Parashewanella spongiae: one gene and its partner. The protein of the gene in region 1 interacts with the protein of each later gene in a pairwise test. Links are inferred from orthologs where the notes say so. Each region holds a gene or a part of one and is shown in the gene's direction. Other genes may lie near its edges.

What was found.
Region 2: the proteins of zipA (region 1) and ftsZ interact in binary tests that used the Escherichia coli proteins (3 or more experiments, as listed by UniProt). The link is inferred for Parashewanella spongiae from one-to-one orthologs.

The regions. Positions count from the first base shown.
Region 1 is NZ_CP037952.1:1,750,395-1,761,319, forward strand. The notes cover bases 4,632-7,377. They hold zipA (cell division protein ZipA), read left to right. Parts: upstream 4,632-5,411; coding sequence 5,412-6,344; downstream 6,345-7,377. Other genes in these bases: smc (chromosome segregation protein SMC), read left to right, coding at 4,632-5,388; ligA (NAD-dependent DNA ligase LigA), read left to right, coding at 6,408-7,377. Outside these bases: E2I05_RS06725 (hypothetical protein), read left to right, coding at 1-707; sulfate transporter CysZ, read right to left, coding at 1,027-1,794; more of smc, read left to right, coding at 1,969-4,631; more of ligA, read left to right, coding at 7,378-8,420; E2I05_RS06750 (ankyrin repeat domain-containing protein), read right to left, coding at 8,482-9,648; E2I05_RS06755 (beta propeller repeat protein), read left to right, coding at 10,340-10,925. UniProt on the Escherichia coli protein: Essential cell division protein that stabilizes the FtsZ protofilaments by cross-linking them and that serves as a cytoplasmic membrane anchor for the Z ring.
Region 2 is NZ_CP037952.1:4,936,251-4,947,242, reverse strand. What follows is about bases 13-2,825. They hold ftsZ (cell division protein FtsZ), read left to right. Parts: upstream 13-728; coding sequence 729-1,922; downstream 1,923-2,825. Other genes in these bases: lpxC (UDP-3-O-acyl-N-acetylglucosamine deacetylase), read left to right, coding at 2,090-2,825; ftsA (cell division protein FtsA), read left to right, coding at 13-697. In the rest of the region: more of ftsA, read left to right, coding at 1-12; more of lpxC, read left to right, coding at 2,826-3,013; E2I05_RS19545 (DUF721 domain-containing protein), read right to left, coding at 3,010-3,471; E2I05_RS19540 (M23 family metallopeptidase), read left to right, coding at 3,498-4,397; preprotein translocase subunit SecA, read left to right, coding at 4,456-7,185; E2I05_RS22170 (hypothetical protein), read left to right, coding at 7,591-7,731; E2I05_RS19525 (RNA-dependent RNA polymerase family protein), read left to right, coding at 8,051-8,410; E2I05_RS19515 (hypothetical protein), read left to right, coding at 10,856-10,992. UniProt on the Escherichia coli protein: Essential cell division protein that forms a contractile ring structure (Z ring) at the future cell division site. The regulation of the ring assembly controls the timing and the location of cell division.

The DNA.
Region 1 (10,925 bases):
GCATGGAAACATATCTTGGCTTTGCGGTCACAGCGGGTGCAGGTTTTGCAGTTGGCGGGCCACTGGGAGCTGGGGTGGCATTGGGAAGTCGTTATTTGATACGAGCACCACTCTCATCCGTTTCACATAGCAGTTTAGGTTATATTCAAGAAAACTTTTTTAATGAGAAAATTCAAAAACGCTCAGACTTTAGTTTTACATTTAACGTGCTTAATATTGCAGGTGATGCCGTGATTATAGGCGTTACCAGTTCTCAAGGAAAATTAGTTGGAACGTTAGCGGCTGCGGCAGGAATAGTCGGTGGAGTTAATGCTGCTAGTTTAATAGGAAAAGTGCTGAAGTGTTATAACATTGAGAATACTATTGGCGGAAGAGTCATCAAGTTTTCAGCAGGTGTTATTGTAGGTTTTTTCACCGCACGTTATTTTGTAAAAAGTATCTCTTGTATGCAAGCCAAAACAGAAAATGAGAATACTAAAAACAAAACTTTATCAATAACAGATCATCGACACCAGCAAAAAGTCAACTTCGCCAAATCGTTAGAAAGTAACGCTCCGCTCGATATCAAACTTCAAATAGCGCCAGAATCAGGTTCTTCACCTTTTACTTGTTCTGACGGTGTCTGTGCCCGTGCTCCAATAAACACAGAGGTATATGTTCAAATTGAAAAGAAGAGAAAGGAAAAGGAAAAGGATAAAAAGCAATAACAAACTTGAATTTTGGATAATCGAATCGCTACAGCACAGCTATTTTCGCCTATTTCAGTGTTGTAGTTTTCTGAAATAGACTCACTATTCCCAAAATTACAGCTCAACAAATTGTTTTAAGGAAAATTGCGGAAGAAAGTATACCGATGAGTTCACGTCACTCCAGCGCAGGCTGGGAACGAAGTAACGACAGTTTTGTATGTCGGAGTTAGTGCCTTTGCTTTTTCCTATAGAAAGACACTGGATACTAGTCTTGGCTTTGGCTGGTATGACAAAGATTGGTACTTTCTAAATCGCTAGATCCCTAAGAGCCCCAAATTTAATCTGGAGCTATCACATTGTTTCGATAAGCTTCACGGTATTTATCGACCCACATTGCCGTGGCTCCACAAATAGCGACGGGCATCACAATGAAGTTTACAATCGGGATCATTGAAAACAGTGACGCGGTTGCGCCAAAACTAAAACTCGACCCACGAGTTTGCTTTAATGCAAATTTCATATCTTCAAATTTTACTTTGTGGTTATCAAATGGGTAATCACAATATTGAATCGCCATCATCCATGCAGTAAACATAAACCAAACGATAGGAAAAACGGTTTGGCCAATGACAGGAACAAAAAAGAGCAATAGGATTAAAACTGCTCTGGGCAAATAGTATTTAAATTTCTGCCATTCTCGTCCCAAGATTCTGGGTAAATCTTTGATCAAATCCATAGTGCCGCCCGTATTCATGGGCTTCCCTGTTAACGATTGCTCAACTTTTTCAGCCAGCAAGCCATTAAAAGGAGCGGATAACCAGTTCATCACAGAACTGAATACAAAAGACATGGTGATCAACATCGTAATGATGGCAATAGGCCAAAGCAAAAAACGAAGCCAGTTCAGCATTTCTGGTAGTTGGGTATCAAGCCAATCGAACAAAATTTGAAGTTGGCTTAATGCTAAATAAAATGCTCCTGCAAATAAAATCAAGTTAATCGTTAATGGAATAAACACAAAGGTTCGAAGACCAGGCTGTTTTATTAACTTAAATCCTTCTAAAAAATAATTTACACCGCTTTTTGCTGGAATTTGTGTACTCATAAAGATTAAGATCTCAAAACTATTGTCTATTATTGATTGTGAATAACTCAATCAAGAATGACAAGTCGTAAATGGTTAACACTTTTATAAAAAACGTTACAAAATGCTGCGTGCTTTGCTAAAGTAACCATTAGATTGTTCTTCCTTTCTTTTAGAGTAACTAACAGCCCATTAATGAAACTAAAACAGATAAAGCTGGCTGGATTTAAGTCGTTTGTTGACCCAACAAAAATCCCTTTTCAAAAAGCTCTAACAGGTGTGATTGGACCCAATGGTTGTGGGAAATCTAATGTCATTGATGCTGTTCGTTGGGTTTTGGGTGAGAGCAACGCCAAACATCTTCGTGGTGGCGCCATGACGGATGTCATATTTAGCGGGTCGAGTGCAAGGCGTCCTGTATCTGTCGCTGGCGTAGAGTTGTTTTTTGACAATCAAGACGGTCGATTGCCTGGGCAATACGCGAGTTATCAAGAAATATCAGTTAAGCGGCAAGTCACTCGTGACGGTGATTCAACTTATTATCTAAATGGCCAAAAATGTCGCCGTAAAGATATTACCGATTTATTTATGGGCACTGGGCTTGGGCCTAGAAGTTACGCCATTATTGAACAGGGCATGATTTCAAGGCTGATTGAATCTAAACCTCAAGATCTAAGGGTATTTATTGAAGAAGCTGCTGGAATTTCACGTTACAAAGAAAGGCGTCGTGATACTGAAAATAGAATTAGACACACCAGAGAGAATTTAGAGCGATTAGGTGATATTCGTGGCGAATTAGCGCTGCAACTCGATAAACTGTCGGAACAATCTAAAGCAGCATTGAAATATCGAGAGCATAAAAAAGTTGAACGTCAAACTCATGCAGAACTGTTGGTTTTAAGATATGAAGATCATGTTAAAAAAACTGAAGAACTATCGGCAAAAATTAATCAGTTAGATACAGAGCTTTTAAAGGCTCAATCTGAAAATCAGACAGTCACAACCAAGCAAACCGAATTAAATATTGGACTCAGTGAGCTTGTTGGAATTGAACAGAAAAAAGTGGCTGAATTTTATCAATCAGGCACTCAAATCGCTAAGCTTGAACAACAGATTAGCCATCAAAAAGAGCGAGAAGAGCAATCAAATCAGCAAGTAAATGAGATAAAAAGCAAACAAAGTGATCTTGAAACTCAAGTAGAACAACAAATTAATCAATTAAACCGTTTGGATGAAGAAGTAAATCATGCTCAACCAGAGTTTGAGCTGATGGATGAAAAGCTTGGGCAACTGATTGATCAAATAGAACAATATGAAAAAACGGGCAGAAGCCAACAAGATAATTTTCACGCGCAAAAACAAAAATTGAGTAATGTTCATTCTCAACAGCAAGTACTTGCCACCCAAATTGAGCACAGTGCAAGTCAAATACTTCAAGTCAGCGATCAAATAAATATTTATCGGCAACAGCTTGCAGTTTTGGAAGACGAAAGCAGCGTTGATAGTGATGATTCAAAAAAATTGCAAGAATTAATCGCGCACATTGCTGATGATGAAAATAGGATACAAAACAACACGAAGGATTTGCAGTCTTTAGAGATTGATATCCATCAATCTCAACAGCAACAACAGCAAAATCAGCAAGCTGTTGCAGTGGATACATCCCGTTTAGCCTTTATCAATAGTGAATTGTTATTGAGTCAGTCAACAACGGAGAAACAATTGTGGCAAGTGATAAATGCTAGTCCTGGGTGGGAAAAAGCCGTAGAAGTGGTTTTAGGGCACTTACTATCATCAAATGTTACCTTAATGGAATTACTTTCGACTGAGCATAATGGCTTTGTCGAGTCTGACGGTAAAACTACCCATAAACTATTGAGCTCGTCTGAAGTGAATTTGTCTCCGTGGTTGGATGGCGTGCACTGCGCTGAAAATTTAACCGAGGCGAAATCGTTACTACCTGATCTTAATCAGTCTCACCTGATAGCAACAAAAGACGGTTATTTATTGGGACATGGATTTTTATTAGGTAAGGCAGAAACGAGTCAATCTCAATTGAGTTTAGTGAGTGAGCAAGAACACCTGACTCAGCAAGTGAAATCACTTGAAGTTAAACAGAAACAATTAAATGAAAGCTTAACTCAGCTTTTGGAGCAACGTACAGAGCTTAATGAAAAGCACAAACAGCTTAATTCGTCTTTACAAGAAAGTAATTTATTAAGAACCAGCATCTTATCAAAGCAAGCTGCCGTTCGGGAGCAAAAAGAAAAAGATGAAGTACAAAAAAAATTATTACTTGAGCAATTAGAATACTCAACAAAGCAACAAGTTGAGTTAGAGTTAACCCGAGAAAGCCATCATGAGAAGCAACTCCAGTTATATGCACTTTCAGAGCAAGTTCAGCAAGAACTAGTTTCTAGTGAAACCAAAGTTCAGACCTATCGCATTGAGCATCAAAATTTAAAGCAACAATCTCAACAAGCGCAACAAAGCAGAAATGAGCTACAAAGTAAGTTACAAAACCTTTTGACACAACAAGCACTTGTTAAACAACAAGTGGAACAAAACAATCTGCGAAAAATAGAATTAGCGGTTCAATTGCAGCGAATCTCGAAAGAGAGCAATGCAAATGAAGCCGTAGGTGAATCTATAAAAGATGCATCCATAGAACTTCAGTTGCAGAAACTATTAAGTAAACAAACGGATCTGCAAAAAGAGCTCAATGAGATAAGAAGCCAACAGCTTGAACTGCAACAGCAAATAGATAGTTTAAAAAGTGAGCAGCAAAAGCATGTGGTTCAAATACAAGGCTTGACTCAGTCAATCAGCGAGTTAAAGTTACAACGTGAAGGTTTAAAGGGGCAAGCTGATAGTCAATTACAATTGTTAAAAGAAGAGGGCATTCAGTTACAAACTGTTATGTCGCAGCTTGACGATAATGCCAATATATCACAATGGCAACAAAAGCTTGAAAGAGTTCGAAGCCAGATCAGACAGCTAGGAGCCATAAACCTAGCCGCGATTAGCGAATTTGAACAACAAAGTGAGCGGAAAAATTATCTAGATGGTCAATGTGATGATTTGAATCAAGCGCTTCAAAGTTTAGAATCTGCAATACGCAAGATTGATAAAGAAACACGAATTCGTTTTAAAACGACGTTCGAGAAAGTGAATGAAGATTTAAGTCAGTTATTTCCAAAAGTATTTGGTGGCGGCAGTGCTTACTTAGCGCTTACCGATGATGACTTACTAGAAACGGGTGTGACGATCATGGCAAGACCGCCCGGTAAAAAGAATAGTACAATTCATTTACTTTCTGGTGGAGAAAAAGCTTTAACCGCTTTATCATTAGTATTCGCAATTTTTAGGTTAAATCCAGCACCATTTTGTATGTTGGATGAAGTTGATGCTCCGCTAGACGATGCGAATGTTGAACGTTTTTGTCGATTATTAAAAGAAATGTCAAAAACAGTACAGTTTATTTATATTAGCCATAATAAAATCACCATGGAATTGGCTGAGCAGTTAATTGGTGTAACGATGCATGAGCCGGGAGTCTCTCGTATTGTAACTGTGGATATTGATGAAGCAGTTGCATTGGCAGATGCAGGATAATGATTGGAAGAACAGGGTAACGAATGGAAGACCTACGACTAATTTTTGGGGTACTGGGTGGAATCGCTATTTTAGGAGTGATGATTCATGGAATTTGGTCTATTCGTCGTCAACAGATGAATAACATAAAGGGACAAAAGAAACCCCATAGAAAAGTTCTTACAAAACAAGTTCGAGATGCTGATGGCTTTGATGTTGATGGCATAAGTGAAGTTCGAGTTCGTTCTGCCCAAAGAGCACGAGCAGAAGTCCAAACTGAAAGCTCAATTAAAGAGACTTCAGTTGAGCCGAATATTAAAACTGAAACACAACGTCGAGTTGAGCCAGCATTAAATGCAGATGTAATGGATGAACCCGCTATTATTGCGAAACGAGATGAGCCTGTTATGGAACCGACACAAGTAGGATTGTTTGATAATCAAGAGCTTAATGCTCAAGAACTAGAAAATCCAGACGTAAATGAAAAGTCAGAGATCACTTCTGAGCCTAGTGCTGATTCTCAAAATGAAGCATCAGTCGAACAGCCACAAGATGTGGAAGAAGAATTACCTGATCCATATGATGTGTTAGTTTTGCATGTAATGGGGAAAAGTGGAGAAATGCTTAAAGGTGCAGAGCTACTTCCATCTATGCTGAGCATGAACTTTAAGTTTGGTGAAATGGATATTTTTCATAGACATCAAGATGCATCTGGAAACGGGAAGGTACTGTTTTCAATCGCTAACATGGTAAATCCAGGCGTTTTTGATCCAGATAATATGGAGCAATTTAGCACTCAAGGCGTAGTCATGTTCATGCGATTACCTTGCCATGGAAAAGCCTTACATAACTTTTCTATCATGTTGAACTCTGCCATGCAGATGGCCGATGATTTAGGCGCAACGGTAATGGATGGTCAGCGAGAGCCGTGGGATGAAGCAAAGAAGTTGGATTACATCAGGCGCATAAAATCGTAAAAGTAAAATTAATATTTTTAGAAAAGGTCGCAATAGCGGCCTTTTTAGTTACAGAGACAAGATATGATCGATATTAAGAAAGCTGCAGCCGAAATCTCTGAATTATCAGAGCTATTAAATAAACACAATATTAGTTATTACGTAGACGATGAGCCAAGCGTACCTGACGCTGAATATGATCGATTAATGAATCAACTTAAAGAGCTCGAGAAATCGTTTCCTGAGTTGGTGAGAGAAGACTCTCCTTCACAGCGTGTTGGTGGTGTAGCGTTAAGCAAATTTGACCCAATCATTCATTTAAAACCCATGCTTAGCTTAGATAATGCCTTTGATGAAGAAGACCTCGGTGCTTTTAACAATCGAAATGTTGAAAAGGTTGGTGAGATTCAATATTGCTGTGAACCTAAGTTGGATGGGCTAGCTGTCAGCATTTTATATCGTAATGGAGTGTTAGAGCGAGCGGCGACCCGTGGTGATGGTAGTGTTGGCGAAGACATAACAATGAATGTAAGAACTATTCGTTCTATTCCATTAAAATTACGAGGGGAATTTCCTCCCTTAGTCGAAGTACGCGGTGAAGTCTTTATGCCCCATGCATCATTCAATAAAGTGAACGACGCAGCAAAAGCAAAAGGCGATAAAGTGTTTGTTAATCCGAGAAATGCGGCCGCGGGAAGTTTACGCCAGTTAGACAGTCGTATTACTGCGAGTCGAAATTTAGGTTTTTATTCTTATGCGCTCGGTGTGGTTGAGCCAGAAAGTTGGCCGCTTAAACTGAGCCACTTTGAGCAATTGATGCAGCTTAAATCTTGGGGCGTACCAGTCAGCGACGAAGTAAAAGTGTGTATAACATTGTCAGATGTGACAGCTTACTACGCGGATATTTTAAGACGTCGAGGTGAATTAGCCTATGAAATTGACGGTGTAGTGATAAAGACCAACTCAATTGATCAACAGTTAGAGCTTGGATTTGTTGCCAAAGCACCCCGTTGGGCAATAGCATACAAGTTTCCAGCGCAAGAAGAAATGACTAGGCTTGAACAGGTAGATTTCCAAGTCGGTCGAACAGGTGCCATTACGCCAGTAGCTCGTTTAAAGCCGGTATTTGTTGGTGGGGTGACGGTATCAAATACAACGTTACATAATGCTGATGAAATTGAGCGCCTTGGCGTAAAAATTGGTGATACCGTTATTGTTCGTCGTGCTGGGGATGTCATTCCGCAGATTGTATCAATCGTCCCTGAAAAGCGCATTAGTGACGCCAGTGATATTGTGTTTCCCTCATGTTGTCCAATTTGTGATTCATTAGTCGAAAGGTTAGAAGGTGAAGCTGTTGCAAGGTGTACGGGTGGTTTGTTCTGTGAAGCACAACGCAAAGAAGCCATTAAACACTTTGCTTCGCGTAAGGCGATGAATATTGATGGTATGGGCGATAAAGTCGTTGAGCAGCTAATTGATAAAGAGCTTATTAAAACACCAGCTGATTTATTTAAGTTAACCGCATCTATGGTGACCATGCTTGATCGTATGGGGATGAAGTCAGCGACGAACCTTGTTCAGGCTATTGAAAAAGCAAAAGCAACAACACTTGCAAAATTTTTATACTCACTTGGTATTCGAGAAGTCGGTGAAGCAACAGCAGCAAACTTAGCGAGTTATTTCAAATCGATAGAAGCATTGCGAATGGCAGACATTGAGCAACTTACAGCCGTTGAAGATGTTGGAACGATTGTTGCCCAGCACCTTTCTCACTTTTTGAAACAGCCACATAATAATGAAGTGATTGATGCGTTAATCGAAGCAGGCGTGCATTGGCCAGAAATTCAAGCTGTTACTGAAGACTCTCAAGCGTTGAAAGGGCAAACTTGGGTATTAACCGGTACATTAACTCAGCTCAATCGCTCAGATGCTAAAGCAAGACTGCAGGAGTTAGGTGCAAAAGTTGCGGGAAGTGTATCTAAGAATACTGATTGCGTGGTTGCAGGTGAATCAGCTGGTTCTAAACTTGCTAAGGCATTAGAGTTAGGAATAAAAGTCATTGATGAAGACGAATTACTGGCTACTATATCTTCATAGTTTATTTACGAATGTATTCAACTGCTTGAATGATTAATTTCAGATAGCTTGGTTTTTATTTTTAGCTTTTTTTTGTTTTCAACTTCAAAGTTAGATTCTCGACTTGCAAGGCTTCATTCAAATGATGAAGCCTTAATCGTTCATCTGTCAATTTTAAAACTTCTTGCTCTAGGTTTGAAATTTGCTTTTCAAGTACTAGGTTAGCTTTGGCTTGCTGAGATATTACTTGTTCTTGCGAACAAGCTTGCTGAGTTTGTTTTGTATATTGCTCTGAGTGAGTGGCAATTTTGGATTTTAAATGAGAAATCTTTTTATTATGATCAAATAAATAGGAGATCCATGCATGACTGAAATCTCTTCTTCTACCACAAGTTTGCATTGGGGTTGTTCGTTTTTTGTTTTCAGCGCCTAAAACAGACATTGAAGCGTTACACAGTAGAAACTCAACGCATTTAAAATCGCCTTTTTTCATAATGATATGTGCGGGCGTATCCCCAAATTGTGTTTCATTGCACAGCAGTTTTTCTTCCAATCCTTGACTTCCATATTGCTTGTACCAAGCATCAATTACGGGCTTGAGTATGGAGTACTCTCCTCTACTTCCTAAAAAGTGAAAGATATTTTGGTTGTTCTCATAAATTAAGTTTAGTGACGCATTATACTCAATTAAAACTTGTAGTAAGGCTATGTTTCCAGTTCTGATTGCAATACAAAGTGGTGAATCCATAGAATTAGCTATGGCATCATGTTTTAAAGCAAGCTGGCCTGTTGCAAGAAATATGGGCGTAAATGAGGGACATTCAAATAAAACCTCATTAAGTTCTGAATTATTTATTTGGAATACCGCGAATAGGTGCCTTGTTCTTAAGCACTGAGGGTATTCTTGCAAAAGATTTTTAATTCTAGAAAGTAAAATAGGCTTAATTTTGTTAGTAGGGTATTCAGAAATGTATTTACTTAGTTTTGAAGTATGCTCTGATATTTGAGCAACTAGCCTCTGATCCCCTAGAGGAACTGTAAGTTGTGCTCGAGAGCTAATGATCGATTTTCTTGTAAATCCAGTCGGTTGAAATGGACCGTTCAATATAGGCGGGAGGAGTTGCTGGTTTGGTTTTACGTCTGGCTTTGTTGTTGTGAGTTGTTTTTTAGGAGGAAATGCAAAGAATTTTCCTGTATCAAGCTCTCGAGATGATGGTTTAGAAACCTGAGAATGAAAACATGAAAGCATGGCCGTAGAGGGGGAGTCTAGCCCTAAAGGTTGCTGTTTTTTGACGTTCGGTGAGTAATAGGCTTTAAGTAAAGTGGGTTGCGGTAATTTTGGATTTTGAAATGATATTTTACTTTCATGAGGAGCAGGTTGCAATAACGGTGATGGCTCGATACTCCATGAATCTTGCCTTGAATGTGATAAAGACAATGTAGAATAGTCAGCACTCATAACGGGCTCCTCACTAGCAGTAATAGCTTAATGTACCACATTCATAGCATTGTTTGGTCAAGGCCACTTCCTTTAAAGCGGCTTTTCATTATGATGCACTGTACACTCTTTGTTTTGGTCATTAATATTATGATTACATTGGATTTAATACGAAAATGCTTTATGCTTTTTTGATGAACAACAGATTAATCTTAAAAAAGCATCAATAATTAGACGATTGAGATCCTTATCTTAATGGTTCAGTTATTACTGTAATTGGTATTAGTTCCTTCCGTCATACACACTTTCAGTATTGAAGGGGATTTATACAAGCAATGAATATTTAATACTAACTTGATATTTAGATTACCATGATAATTAGCATAGTGTTTTTCATAGGGTGTTAGAGAGGTTATTTCCTATGAGATGCATCAAATCAAACTTTATATTATCCAGTTTTATATGGTTAGTTATTACGAATTTTTCTTTTGCAAGTGAACAAATGAAAGAAAGTTACTACCTTGATTTAACTCCGATTAAAGCCTTTTCTAATAAGAATTATATTTCAATAATTAAAAGCAGTGACCCAAATATCTTACTCGCTACAAACGGTTCCACATTATATCGGTCGTATGATAGAGCTGAAACTTGGAAAGATATAAAATGGGTCACAAATCATGGCTGGTGGCAGCAAATTGTTTCCTCGCCAAAAGATTCCCATGAATTCGCTGCTGTTAATAATGATAGGTTGCTGAAATCTTTTGATGACGGAGAGCACTGGGAACAGGTAAAGACATCTTGTCCTTTGGTAATTAAAGATAAACAAAATCATAAAATAACCAGCATTATCAGTTATCTTGGTAAGAGGAATCGGCTTGCGTTTAATAGTCATTCTAACGGCGAAGGGCTATTTTTGTCAGAAGATGGCGGTTTGACATGCCATGAGACTAATTTAAAAGGAAATTATTGGCAAATAACAAGTTCGGAGGGTTCCAATCACATATTTGCTATAAATTCTTGGGATGGAGTTATGGCGCGTTCAGATAATGGAGGTGAGTTATGGAGGACATTGAATTTTAAGGGGGCTG
Region 2 (10,992 bases), 3.2 Mb from region 1 along the record:
AAAAGTGGATGATCTAGTTTTCTCTGGTATTGCTTCAGCTGATGCGACACTCACAAATGATGAAAAAGATTTAGGCGCGTGCCTTGTGGATATTGGTGGCGGTACGACAGATATTGCTATCTACACGAATGGTGCATTGCGCCATTGTGCGGTGATACCTGTTGCGGGTAATCAAGTCACAAATGATATCGCAAAGATATTCAGAACCCCTTTATCGCATGCTGAACAAATAAAAGTACAGTTTGCAAATGCAAGAAGTGCAGCGGTCAGTCGTGAAGAAAATATTGAAGTGCCATCAGTCGGTGGCCGGCCATCGCGGTCAATGTCGAGGCACACTTTGGCAGAGGTCGTCGAGCCAAGGTATCAAGAAATGTTTGAATTGATACTACAAGAGCTGCGTGACAGCGGTTATGAAGAACAAATAGCGGCGGGAATAGTACTGACTGGCGGTACGGCCTCAATTGAAGGCGTCGTTGATGTTGCAGAAGCTACATTCGGAATGCCAGTTAGAGTCTCAGGCCCACTCGAAGTAAAAGGCCTATACGATTATGTCAGCGAACCACTTTACTCAACAGGTATCGGCTTGTTGCATTATGGTGCAAGACGCATCATGGACAGTGAATTTGAGCGTCCGGAACGTCAAGGCGTAACCGATGCTCTGAGCCGGATCAAAAGTTGGTTCAAAGGTGAATTTTAGTTTTTAATGCAGGCAATATGGAGTTCAAACTATGTTTGAGATCATGGACACTCACTCAGATGAAGCGGTGATTAAAGTCATCGGTGTTGGCGGCGGAGGTGGTAATGCTGTCGAACACATGGTGAAGCACAATATCGAAGGGGTAGAGTTTGTAGCGACGAATACTGACGCTCAAGCTCTGCGTAAATCTTCTGCTGGCTCTACAATTCAGTTAGGGCGTGATGTGACTAAAGGGCTGGGAGCAGGTGCAAATCCTGAAGTCGGTCGTTTAGCCGCTGAGGAAGATAAAGAAAGCATTCGTTCAGCGATAAAAGGTTGCGATATGATTTTTATTGCAGCTGGAATGGGGGGCGGTACTGGAACAGGTGCAGCACCTGTCGTCGCGCAAATTGCTAAAGAAGAAGGTATTTTAACGGTAGCGGTTGTGACAAAACCTTTTCCTTTTGAAGGGAAAAAGAGAATGACATTTGCCGAGCAAGGTATTGAAGAACTTGGTAAAAACGTTGATTCATTGATCACGATCCCGAATGAGAAGTTATTAAAAGTATTAGGCCGAGGCACATCGTTATTGGATGCCTTCGCGGCTGCGAATAATGTGTTACTTGGTGCCGTGCAAGGTATTGCAGAATTGATTACCCGCCCTGGTTTGATCAATGTCGACTTTGCGGACGTCAAAACGGTAATGTCTGAAATGGGCAATGCCATGATGGGAACAGGTATTGCGAGTGGTGAAGATAGAGCAGAAGAAGCAGCAGAAGCTGCGGTTGCCAGTCCTTTACTCGAAGATATTGATCTTGCTGGTGCTCGAGGTGTGTTAGTGAACATCACTGCCGGAATGGACATGAGTATCGAAGAGTTTGAAACGGTTGGTAATCATGTTAAAGCTTACGCTTCTGATAACGCAACGGTTGTAGTTGGTGCGGTTATCGATCCTGAAATGAGTAATGAACTTAGAGTAACGGTTGTTGCAACAGGAATTGGTGCAGAAAAAAAGCCTGATATCACATTAGTGAGTAAACCAACTCCTAGAGCAGAAGCTGCTCCGGAAGTGTTATCGGTATCTAGAGCATCTGAAAAAGTATCAGTGGCGGAGCCGAGTCCTGATATGGCAACTACAACGGCTGGAAATGTCGTTCAAGTTGGCGTTGGTCAAGCGAGTCCGGCCCAAAAAAATGACATAGATTATTTAGATATTCCGGCGTTTTTACGCAAACAAGCTGACTAAAGTATGCGTGTAAAAGTATGATTTTGATCTGCTTTGTACAATGTAATATCGGTGGTTTTTTGTTTCACCGTAAAAATATGTTAGCATATCCGACCAGCCAAGCTTGCCTGCGGTTTGTTTTTGGTCGGAAAAATTTTAATTTAAAAAAATTAGGTACTGGTAACTGAATGATTTTTCAAAGAACTATTCAAAAAATGGTGAAAACTACTGGAGTGGGCTTACACTCGGGTAATAAGGTCACATTGGCAATTAAACCAGCACCAGTTAATAGTGGTATTGTGTTTATTCGCACCGATCTTGAACCAACCGTTGCCATAACAGCTAAAGCTGAACAAGTTCGAGAAACCATGCTTTGCACCGTGTTAGCGAATGATGATGGCGTTAAAGTCGCAACTATTGAACACTTGTTCGCAGCGTTAGCCGGTTTAGGTATCGATAATGCCATCATTGAAGTCGATGCCCCTGAAATTCCCATTATGGACGGGAGCGCCAGTCCATTTGTATTTTTACTCCAGTCAGCGGGAGTCGCGCAACAGTCCTTGCCTAAGAAATATTTACGCATTAAGAAAACGATTAAAGTTGAAGACGGTGATAAATGGGCAATGCTGAAGCCGTATCAAGGTTTCAAAATTGACTTTAAAATTGATTTTTCACATCCAGAAATAGCTCGTAGCCAGCAACATATGATTATGGACTTTTCTACCGCTGGATTCATTAAAGATATTAGCCGTGCCAGAACATTTGGCTTTATGCGTGACATTGAGTATTTACGTGCTAACGATTTAGCATTAGGTGGCAGTATGGAAAATGCCATTGTTTTAGATGAATACAAAGTCTTAAACCCTGATGGTTTAAGGTATGATGATGAATTTTTGAAACATAAAATTCTTGATGCATTTGGCGATCTTTATGTTGCAGGTAATGCCATTGTTGGTGAGTTTTCAGCCTTTAAAACAGGTCATGCTTTAAATAATAAATTAGTCAGAGCATTACTCGCCGAGCAAGAAGCTTGGGAATTGATCAGTTATGAAAATGAGGCTGATGTCCCAGTGAGCTTTATGACAATGAATAATGCTGCGATAACGACCTAATCATCACTGAAATGCCTTTGACGGCTGGCTAATGCAGCCAGCCGTTTTAGTTTGTGGCCTAGGCTACCTTCTATATTTTCAGCCAAAGCTTCAATGTGTGAGGCCGCTGTATTACTAAGATGCGCATGATTTTGCTCGACATTTGAAGCGACCGCAAACATCCTTGGGTTGACTTTAACGTCAATACTAGAGAGCATTGGTAACGCTTCATTTTGAAGTTTAAGCAGTAATTGTGATTTTTGAAAGTTGAGTCTTGTAGCCCAAGATGCTGAAGAAACTTCAACAACCAATGTGCTTTCACGCAAGTTAGCGACTTTAATTTGCGTGATAATTGGACCATGCAGCTGCTGTTTAATGAGTTGGTCTAAACTTAATAATAATTCAGCTTTTTCCTTAAGCTCAGGAAGTTTGCCGGAAACGTTCAATAACTGACTGAGATCGTGAGGTAGCTTTTTCATATGATAATTGGTGGCTTGATAAGAATATGAGTGTAACAGTATTTATCCAAGGCAGAAAAGATGTAAAACGTTGGCATCTTGGCAAACGTTGGTTAATGCTGCCTGTCATCCTAGCTGCGCTTGCTATCATTCTATATCAAAACAGTAATGCACGCTTTGTCGATCAGCAAGCGAACATGAACTCTGAGCGCCTAGAAAGGGAAGAGCAAAAACAACAAGTGCTCAATCTCAAACAAGCGACAGAATCCCAATTATCGTTATTAGTCACTCATGTCGCGAGAATGCAAGCTAAAATAACTCGTCTTGAAGCACTCGGTCAGCAAGTAGCATCACAAAATGATCTCGACGGACAATTTGATTTCTCCGATGAAGTCGGTGTGGGTGGTATGAGTGATTTAGGAGCAAGCGTCGAGCTGAACCAACTTATTCAAGACATGGATAAACTCGCTTCTCAGATTGATCATAGAGAACAACAGCTTTCAGTACTTGAAACTGTGGTATCTAATCTCCATATAGATAAAGAACGATATATTTCTGGTCGTCCGATCGCTAAAGGCTGGTTATCTTCTCCTTTCGGTTTACGCAATGATCCTTTTACAGGTCGTCGCGCAATGCATAAAGGGATTGATTTCGCTGGTGCGAAAGGCACTGAAGTTGTTGCTACTGCAGCAGGAGTAGTGACTTGGGCTGGTAGCATGTTTGGTTACGGCAATCTTGTCGAAATTGATCATGGTAACGGACTTCATACTCGATACGGACACAATGCATCCTTGAGTGTTCAAGTAGGAGATGTGGTCATTAAAGGACAAAAAGTGGCAAGTATGGGCAGCACCGGCCGCTCAACTGGGCCACACGTACACTATGAAGTGTTGCGGGGCGGGCGACAAATCGATCCTCAAAAATACGTCTACCGCAAGGCAGGTTAATTGAAACATTGGCATAAAATTAAATAATTTACAGCCTCCATTGAGATAAGTGATTCAGATGTTTGGAAAATTACTGACAAAAGTTTTTGGTAGTCGTAACGATCGTACCCTTAAAAGTTTCGGCAAAATAGTTAATCAAATAAATGCATTAGAAGCAGAGTACAGTAAGTTTTCTGATGATGAGTTATCAGCAAAAACCGAAGAGTTTCGTAAACGAATTGCTGATGGCGAAACGCTCGAAGATATCATGGCGGAAGCTTTTGCAGTTGTTCGCGAAGCATCTGTGCGTATTTTTGAAATGCGACATTTTGATGTGCAGCTTATCGGCGGCATGGTCTTGGATAGTAACCGTATTGCAGAAATGCGTACAGGTGAAGGTAAAACCCTTACCGCAACATTACCCGCATACCTTAATGGTTTAACAGGTAAAGGCGTTCACATTATTACCGTGAATGATTACCTAGCAGCCCGTGATGCTGAATTTAATCGACCTTTATTTGAATTCTTAGGCTTATCTGTTGGTATTAATGTCGCGGGATTATCGCCAGAAGAGAAAAAGCAAGCCTACGCTGCAGATATCACATACGGAACCAATAACGAATTTGGCTTTGATTATCTGCGTGACAATATGGCGTTTTCTCCGCAAGAACGCGTTCAACGCCCGTTGCATTATGCGTTAATCGATGAAGTCGACTCAATTCTTATCGATGAAGCAAGAACCCCATTGATTATTTCAGGAGCTGCCGAAGACAGTTCTGAATTGTACATGCAAGTGAATACGCTTATTCCTAATCTTGTACGTCAAGAAAAAGAAGATACTGAAGAATTTGTTGGTGAAGGCGATTACAGTATTGATGAAAAAGCCAAGCAAGTTCACATGACTGAGCGTGGTCAAGAAAAAGTTGAACAACTATTGGTCGAACGTGGGTTATTACCTGAAGGCGACTCATTATATTCTGCAGCAAACATTTCCTTATTACACCATGTTACTGCCGCGTTACGTGCGCATACTTTATTCGAAAGAGATGTTGATTACATTGTTAAAGATGATGAAGTTATTATCGTAGACGAACATACTGGTCGTACAATGCCGGGTAGACGTTGGTCTGAAGGCTTACACCAAGCGGTAGAAGCTAAAGAAGGGGCTCATATTCAAAATGAAAACCAAACACTTGCTTCTATAACCTTCCAGAATTACTTCCGTATTTATGAGAAATTAGCGGGCATGACAGGTACTGCTGATACCGAGGCTTTTGAATTTCAGCATATTTATGGCTTAGATACCGTTGTGGTTCCAACGAATCGTCCAATGGTGCGTAAAGATATGCCTGATTTAGTGTATTTGACAGCCGCAGAAAAATACAATGCGATCATTGAAGATATTAAAGACTGTCAAGAACGTGGTCAGCCAGTTCTCGTAGGTACAGTGTCTATTGAGCAATCTGAATTGTTGTCGCGCTTAATGAATGCACAGAAGATTAAGCACAGTGTTTTGAATGCTAAATTCCATGAAAAAGAAGCAGATATTGTGGCGCAAGCTGGCCGAGCTGGTGTGGTTACCGTAGCAACCAATATGGCTGGACGTGGTACTGATATTGTACTGGGCGGCAATTGGAACGCGGAAGTCGCTGAGCTAGATAATCCAACAACTGAGCAAATTACTGCTATTAAAGATGCATGGCAAGTTCGTCATGACGCAGTTATCGAATCCGGTGGCTTGCACATATTGGGTACAGAGCGTCATGAGTCGCGTCGTATCGATAATCAGCTACGTGGTCGTTCAGGTCGTCAAGGTGATGCCGGCTCATCTCGCTTCTATTTATCAATGGAAGACAGTTTGATGAGGATTTTTGCTTCAGATCGTGTTTCAGGCATGATGAAAAAATTAGGTATGGAAGAAGGCGAAGCCATCGAACATCCTTGGGTTTCACGTGCAATTGAAAACTCTCAACGTAAAGTTGAAGCACGTAACTTTGATATTCGTAAACAACTTCTTGAATTTGACGACGTAGCGAATGATCAGCGACAAGTTGTCTATTCACAACGAAACGATCTTATGGATGCGCAAAGTATTGCAGATACCATAGATAACGTAAAAGAAGATGTTATTGCTGGTGTCATCGAGCAATATGTTCCACCTCAGTCAATTGAAGAAATGTGGGACGTCCCTGGATTAGAAACTCGTCTGCAGCAAGAGTTCTCAATAGCATTACCAATTAATGAATGGTTAGAGAAAGAAGACGATCTTCATGAAGAAACATTACGCGAACGTATTGTTACTAGCTGGTCGGAAGCTTATGCCGCAAAAGAAGAAGCAGTAGGTGGTTCTGTTTTACGACAGTTTGAAAAGTCAGTCATGCTTCAAACATTAGATTCGCTTTGGAAAGAGCATCTCGCGGCGATGGATCATCTTCGCCAAGGTATACACCTACGAGGTTATGCTCAAAAGAATCCAAAGCAAGAATATAAGCGTGAATCTTTTGAGTTGTTTCAACAAATGCTAGACACTCTTAAATATGATGTCATTAGCGTCTTGTCTAAAGTACAAGTTCAAGCCCAATCGGATGTCGATGAGATGGAACAGCGTCGCCGTGAAGAAGAAGCGCGTTTGCATCGTGACTTCCAACATCAGCAGGCTGAGTCAATGGTTGGAGCTGAAACAGAAGAAGTCGCTGCGCTCGAATCTCATACTCCGATAGTTCGAGACGGTGAAAAGATTGGTCGCAACGATCCTTGCCCTTGCGGTTCGAGAAAGAAATACAAGCAGTGTCACGGAAAAATTAGTTAACCAATCACTGACTTTGTGAATCTCAAATGAATGGCGCTATTTAAAATAGCGCCTTTTTTGTTTGCCCAGCGAAGCTGGCAAACCCGACAGGCAGAAAGAAGCCTGTATCACCCAGACTGAGGGGAAGATAATCCGAATGGCAAGGGCGTTATGGGCTAACGGCAAGGTCTGAAGGAAGCCATAGGAAGTTAGAGGTACACAGCGAAAGCGAACCTGATTCGGCATAATAGAGAGGTAAGCGTGCGAAATAGCGCAACGCCATATACTCAGTCAGCTCTATCATGTGCTTGAGGGTGGGATTTCTAACAGGGAGCGAGTGCAGTAACTGGGGAAGCCTGACACCTTATCTGGGATAGTCCAGAAGCTTTTATACAAGAGGAAACTCAAGGTAGAAGTTGGTGCGAGGTGGCCGATGAGCCCGTAGTAGTGAGTAAAATCCAGCCGATGAAAGCCAGTAATGGTGTGGAGGGCAAAACTGGATTGACCAATGACGTAGTTTATTGGCGACATCAACAGCCAAAAGCCTTGATGTTGGCGAAGGGGTGAAGCTTAATTTAAGTTTGTGATGGACAGGATTTTTTTTCACAGATACAGAAAATCACAAAAAAAAAGATGAGTGAGGCATTTCCGACTGGAGGCATTAGGAATAATGACTCTGGAGACCGAAGCCGTATACGGGAGTAATTCAGTCATATCAAAGTAAATTGCCAAGGGCTAGAAGGCTTTGAGGCTGAGTGAAATACACCAACTGATGAAAACAAGACACTGAACCCAAACAACGCACACAGAGAGATCAATAAGAGTTTATTACAGCTTGTATGGTCGCTTACTTAACAAAGAATCACTGTACAACGGATTTAAGAAAGTGTGGAGAGCCAAAGGCACTGCTGGAATTGATGAGCAGAGCTTAGAGCAATTCGCCTCAAATCTGAGTAACGAACTTGATAAACTTCTTATCGAACTCAAAACCAAGCAATACCGACCTTCAGCCGTCAAACGGGTAGAAATCCCGAAAGATGATGGTGGAGTGAGAAAGCTTGGGATACCAACAGTTCGAGACCGAATCGTACAACAATGCCTAAACGATATACTAAGTCCGATATTTGAAGAGCAGTTCCATCCATCAACCAAAAAAAATCAGTTGCCCCTTCACCCTCGTAATTTAGTGTCTCGACCAAGCGTTGATCAAATTGAGTTTCTTGCCTTCAGCGCATTATGCGGTTGAACCTAAACGTTCATGATAGGCATAGATGTCATGAGCGTTTACTTTAATTTCGATTTTTCTATCACACTACACCATGAAAATTCTTTCTGTTTTATTCTAACTATTAGCAGAGCTTAAATCGTGGTCGCATTTTTTTTAGTTTTCATAACTGAACCTAAACTGATCTGGATATGGTTGCTCGTACCCTCGGCTATTTCAGCTTTTACGCATTGAATGAACGGTAAAATGACCAGTTCTCGTTAGAGTTCTTGGCAATCCAATCTATCCACTAGGCTCTGCTACTCACTTTAATTCAGTGGAGTAGTATTTTATGGAACCTATTGTAAACAGTTGTGCAGGATTAGATGTCCACAAGATGATGGTCACTATCCGCAAGGAGACAGAGCAGGGAATTTAAGAAACCACTCAATCCTTTGGTACTTTAAAAAAAGAACGCTTGAAATTATGCCATTTTCTCAAGCAGCATCATATTGAGCTAGCTGTAATGGAAAGTACAGGTGTTTACTGGAAAAGCATCTACCTTTCACTTGTTACAGCTGGCATAAAAACGCAGGTCGTTAATGCAAGACATGTCAAGAATGTTCCCAGTCGAAAGACAGATGTCATTAACAGTCAATGGCTCGCTTCACTTGGTCACTCTGGACTTGTTCGGTCAAGTTTCGTTCCAGCGCCACAGCAGAAGCAACTCAGATTACTGACTCGCAGAAGAGACAAACAAAAAAAGGAATTGAGTAATGAGAAAAATCGATTACATAAAACCTTAGATGATGCTGGTATTCGTCTGGGCGGGTTTATTAGCGACATTAACGGGAAATCAGGGCAAATACTCGTGAACGGTCTGATTGAAGGAAAGCCATTGTGTGACTTGATAAAAATGGTCGACCCAAGACTGAAAGCCGATAGAAGTGAACTTATGGCGAGTATGGACGAAACTCTTACTCCGTCACACCTTTATATCTTGCGTAATATCAAAAGTCACATTGAGTTTCTAGAGAAGCAGCTTGCTGAGCTAGAAACCTTACTTATTGAAACGATAAAACCGTGGAATGAGGCTCTGGAACTTTTGCAAACGATACCGAGCACTAGTGTTATCAGTGCAGCTTGTCTTATTGGTGAAATCGGTGACGACATGAGTTGCTTCGATGGAATGAAGGGTATCAGCTCATGGGCAGGTTTATGTCCGGGAAATAATGAAAGTGCAGGAAAAAGAAAAAGTGGGCGAATGCGTAAAGGAAACAAAATGGTCAAAACACTCTTGTGTGAAGTAGCTAATGCTGCCGTTAAGACGAAAAGTCAATTCAAAGGCAAGTACCAAGGTTTGGTCATCCGTTGAGGACACAAGAGAAGTATCATTGCTATCGCCCACAAACTTTTACGTATTATCTACACAGTATTAAGCCGAAGGAAAGCCTATTTTGACCCAGATATTAACTACGAGGAGTTAATGGTCAGGAGAAATAGTCCCCGATGGCTTCAAATGATGGTTAAATACAATATGGTATAAACAGTTAAGCAAAAAGCTTAACAGACAGCCAGACTTATTTTTATCCCTTCAATAATTGCGGGGAGGACTATGTTGCGTCTAATACTATTAATTTTCACGGTAACATCAGTTGAACGCTGAGTATACGAGTAACTGTTTGAGCGCAATACGATGATTTTATCATCATGGCTTTCACCCAATGAGTGAAGTGCTCTACGCTCACAAGCTTGCTAAAATGACTGCTATCTGCGTTGTAATTTTTGCAAGTAGAATAAACTACTTGCTGCAAGCTACGCCTTACTATCAGCCATTTTTTCTACGCTTGAGAACGCAGTCAACTGATGTTTCTAGGGAGCGCCACGAAGCGCTTTATTCTGTTGCGGGATTTGTCTCAACGTATACGCAGCCAAGCGATTACATGGCCATAAACCAGAGACAGCAACGTTATTATTTATAATAAGTCCATCAGGTTGAAACGTACCTGACGGGATAATTACCAGTTCATCCCGAAATCTGACGGGCATGCATAATGGGTAACCGCTATGACATGAAGCCCAGTGACAAAGGCCTTGAATAAAGGTTGAGATGCAATGTAGGCCGCAGCATCAAGCGAATTCAGTTAAGCGTCGTAAATCAAAAAATGAAGATGGGGAGTCTTTCCTAGTTGACGAACCCTGACACAAACAGAGAAGCAACTGGTAAATGCATCTGTTTGATCTTCCGGCGTAATATGAAGTGGCATGTATTGAAGGAAATAAAGTGAACGTGGGAGAGCCTGAGTGTTGGAAGGTAGTGACTTGCACTATCCGAATATAAGGTAAACCGAAATTTCAGATAGGGCGCTCAGGCAGTCGGATGAGCCCATAGTACCGTTAACCGTGAAGACAACATAACTTTACATCAGGGAAGGGGCTCAGTGTTACACCCGTTTTTTAACGTAACTTTTGAGGTGAAATTGCCATATGGCTAACACTCCAGTAAATATCAGAATATTACAGCGAAAACTTTACTTACGCTCAAAGCTTAACTCGGAGCTACGATTTTACAGCTTGTACGATAAACTCAGTCGCCTAGATATACTCGAAGAAGCCTATCGACG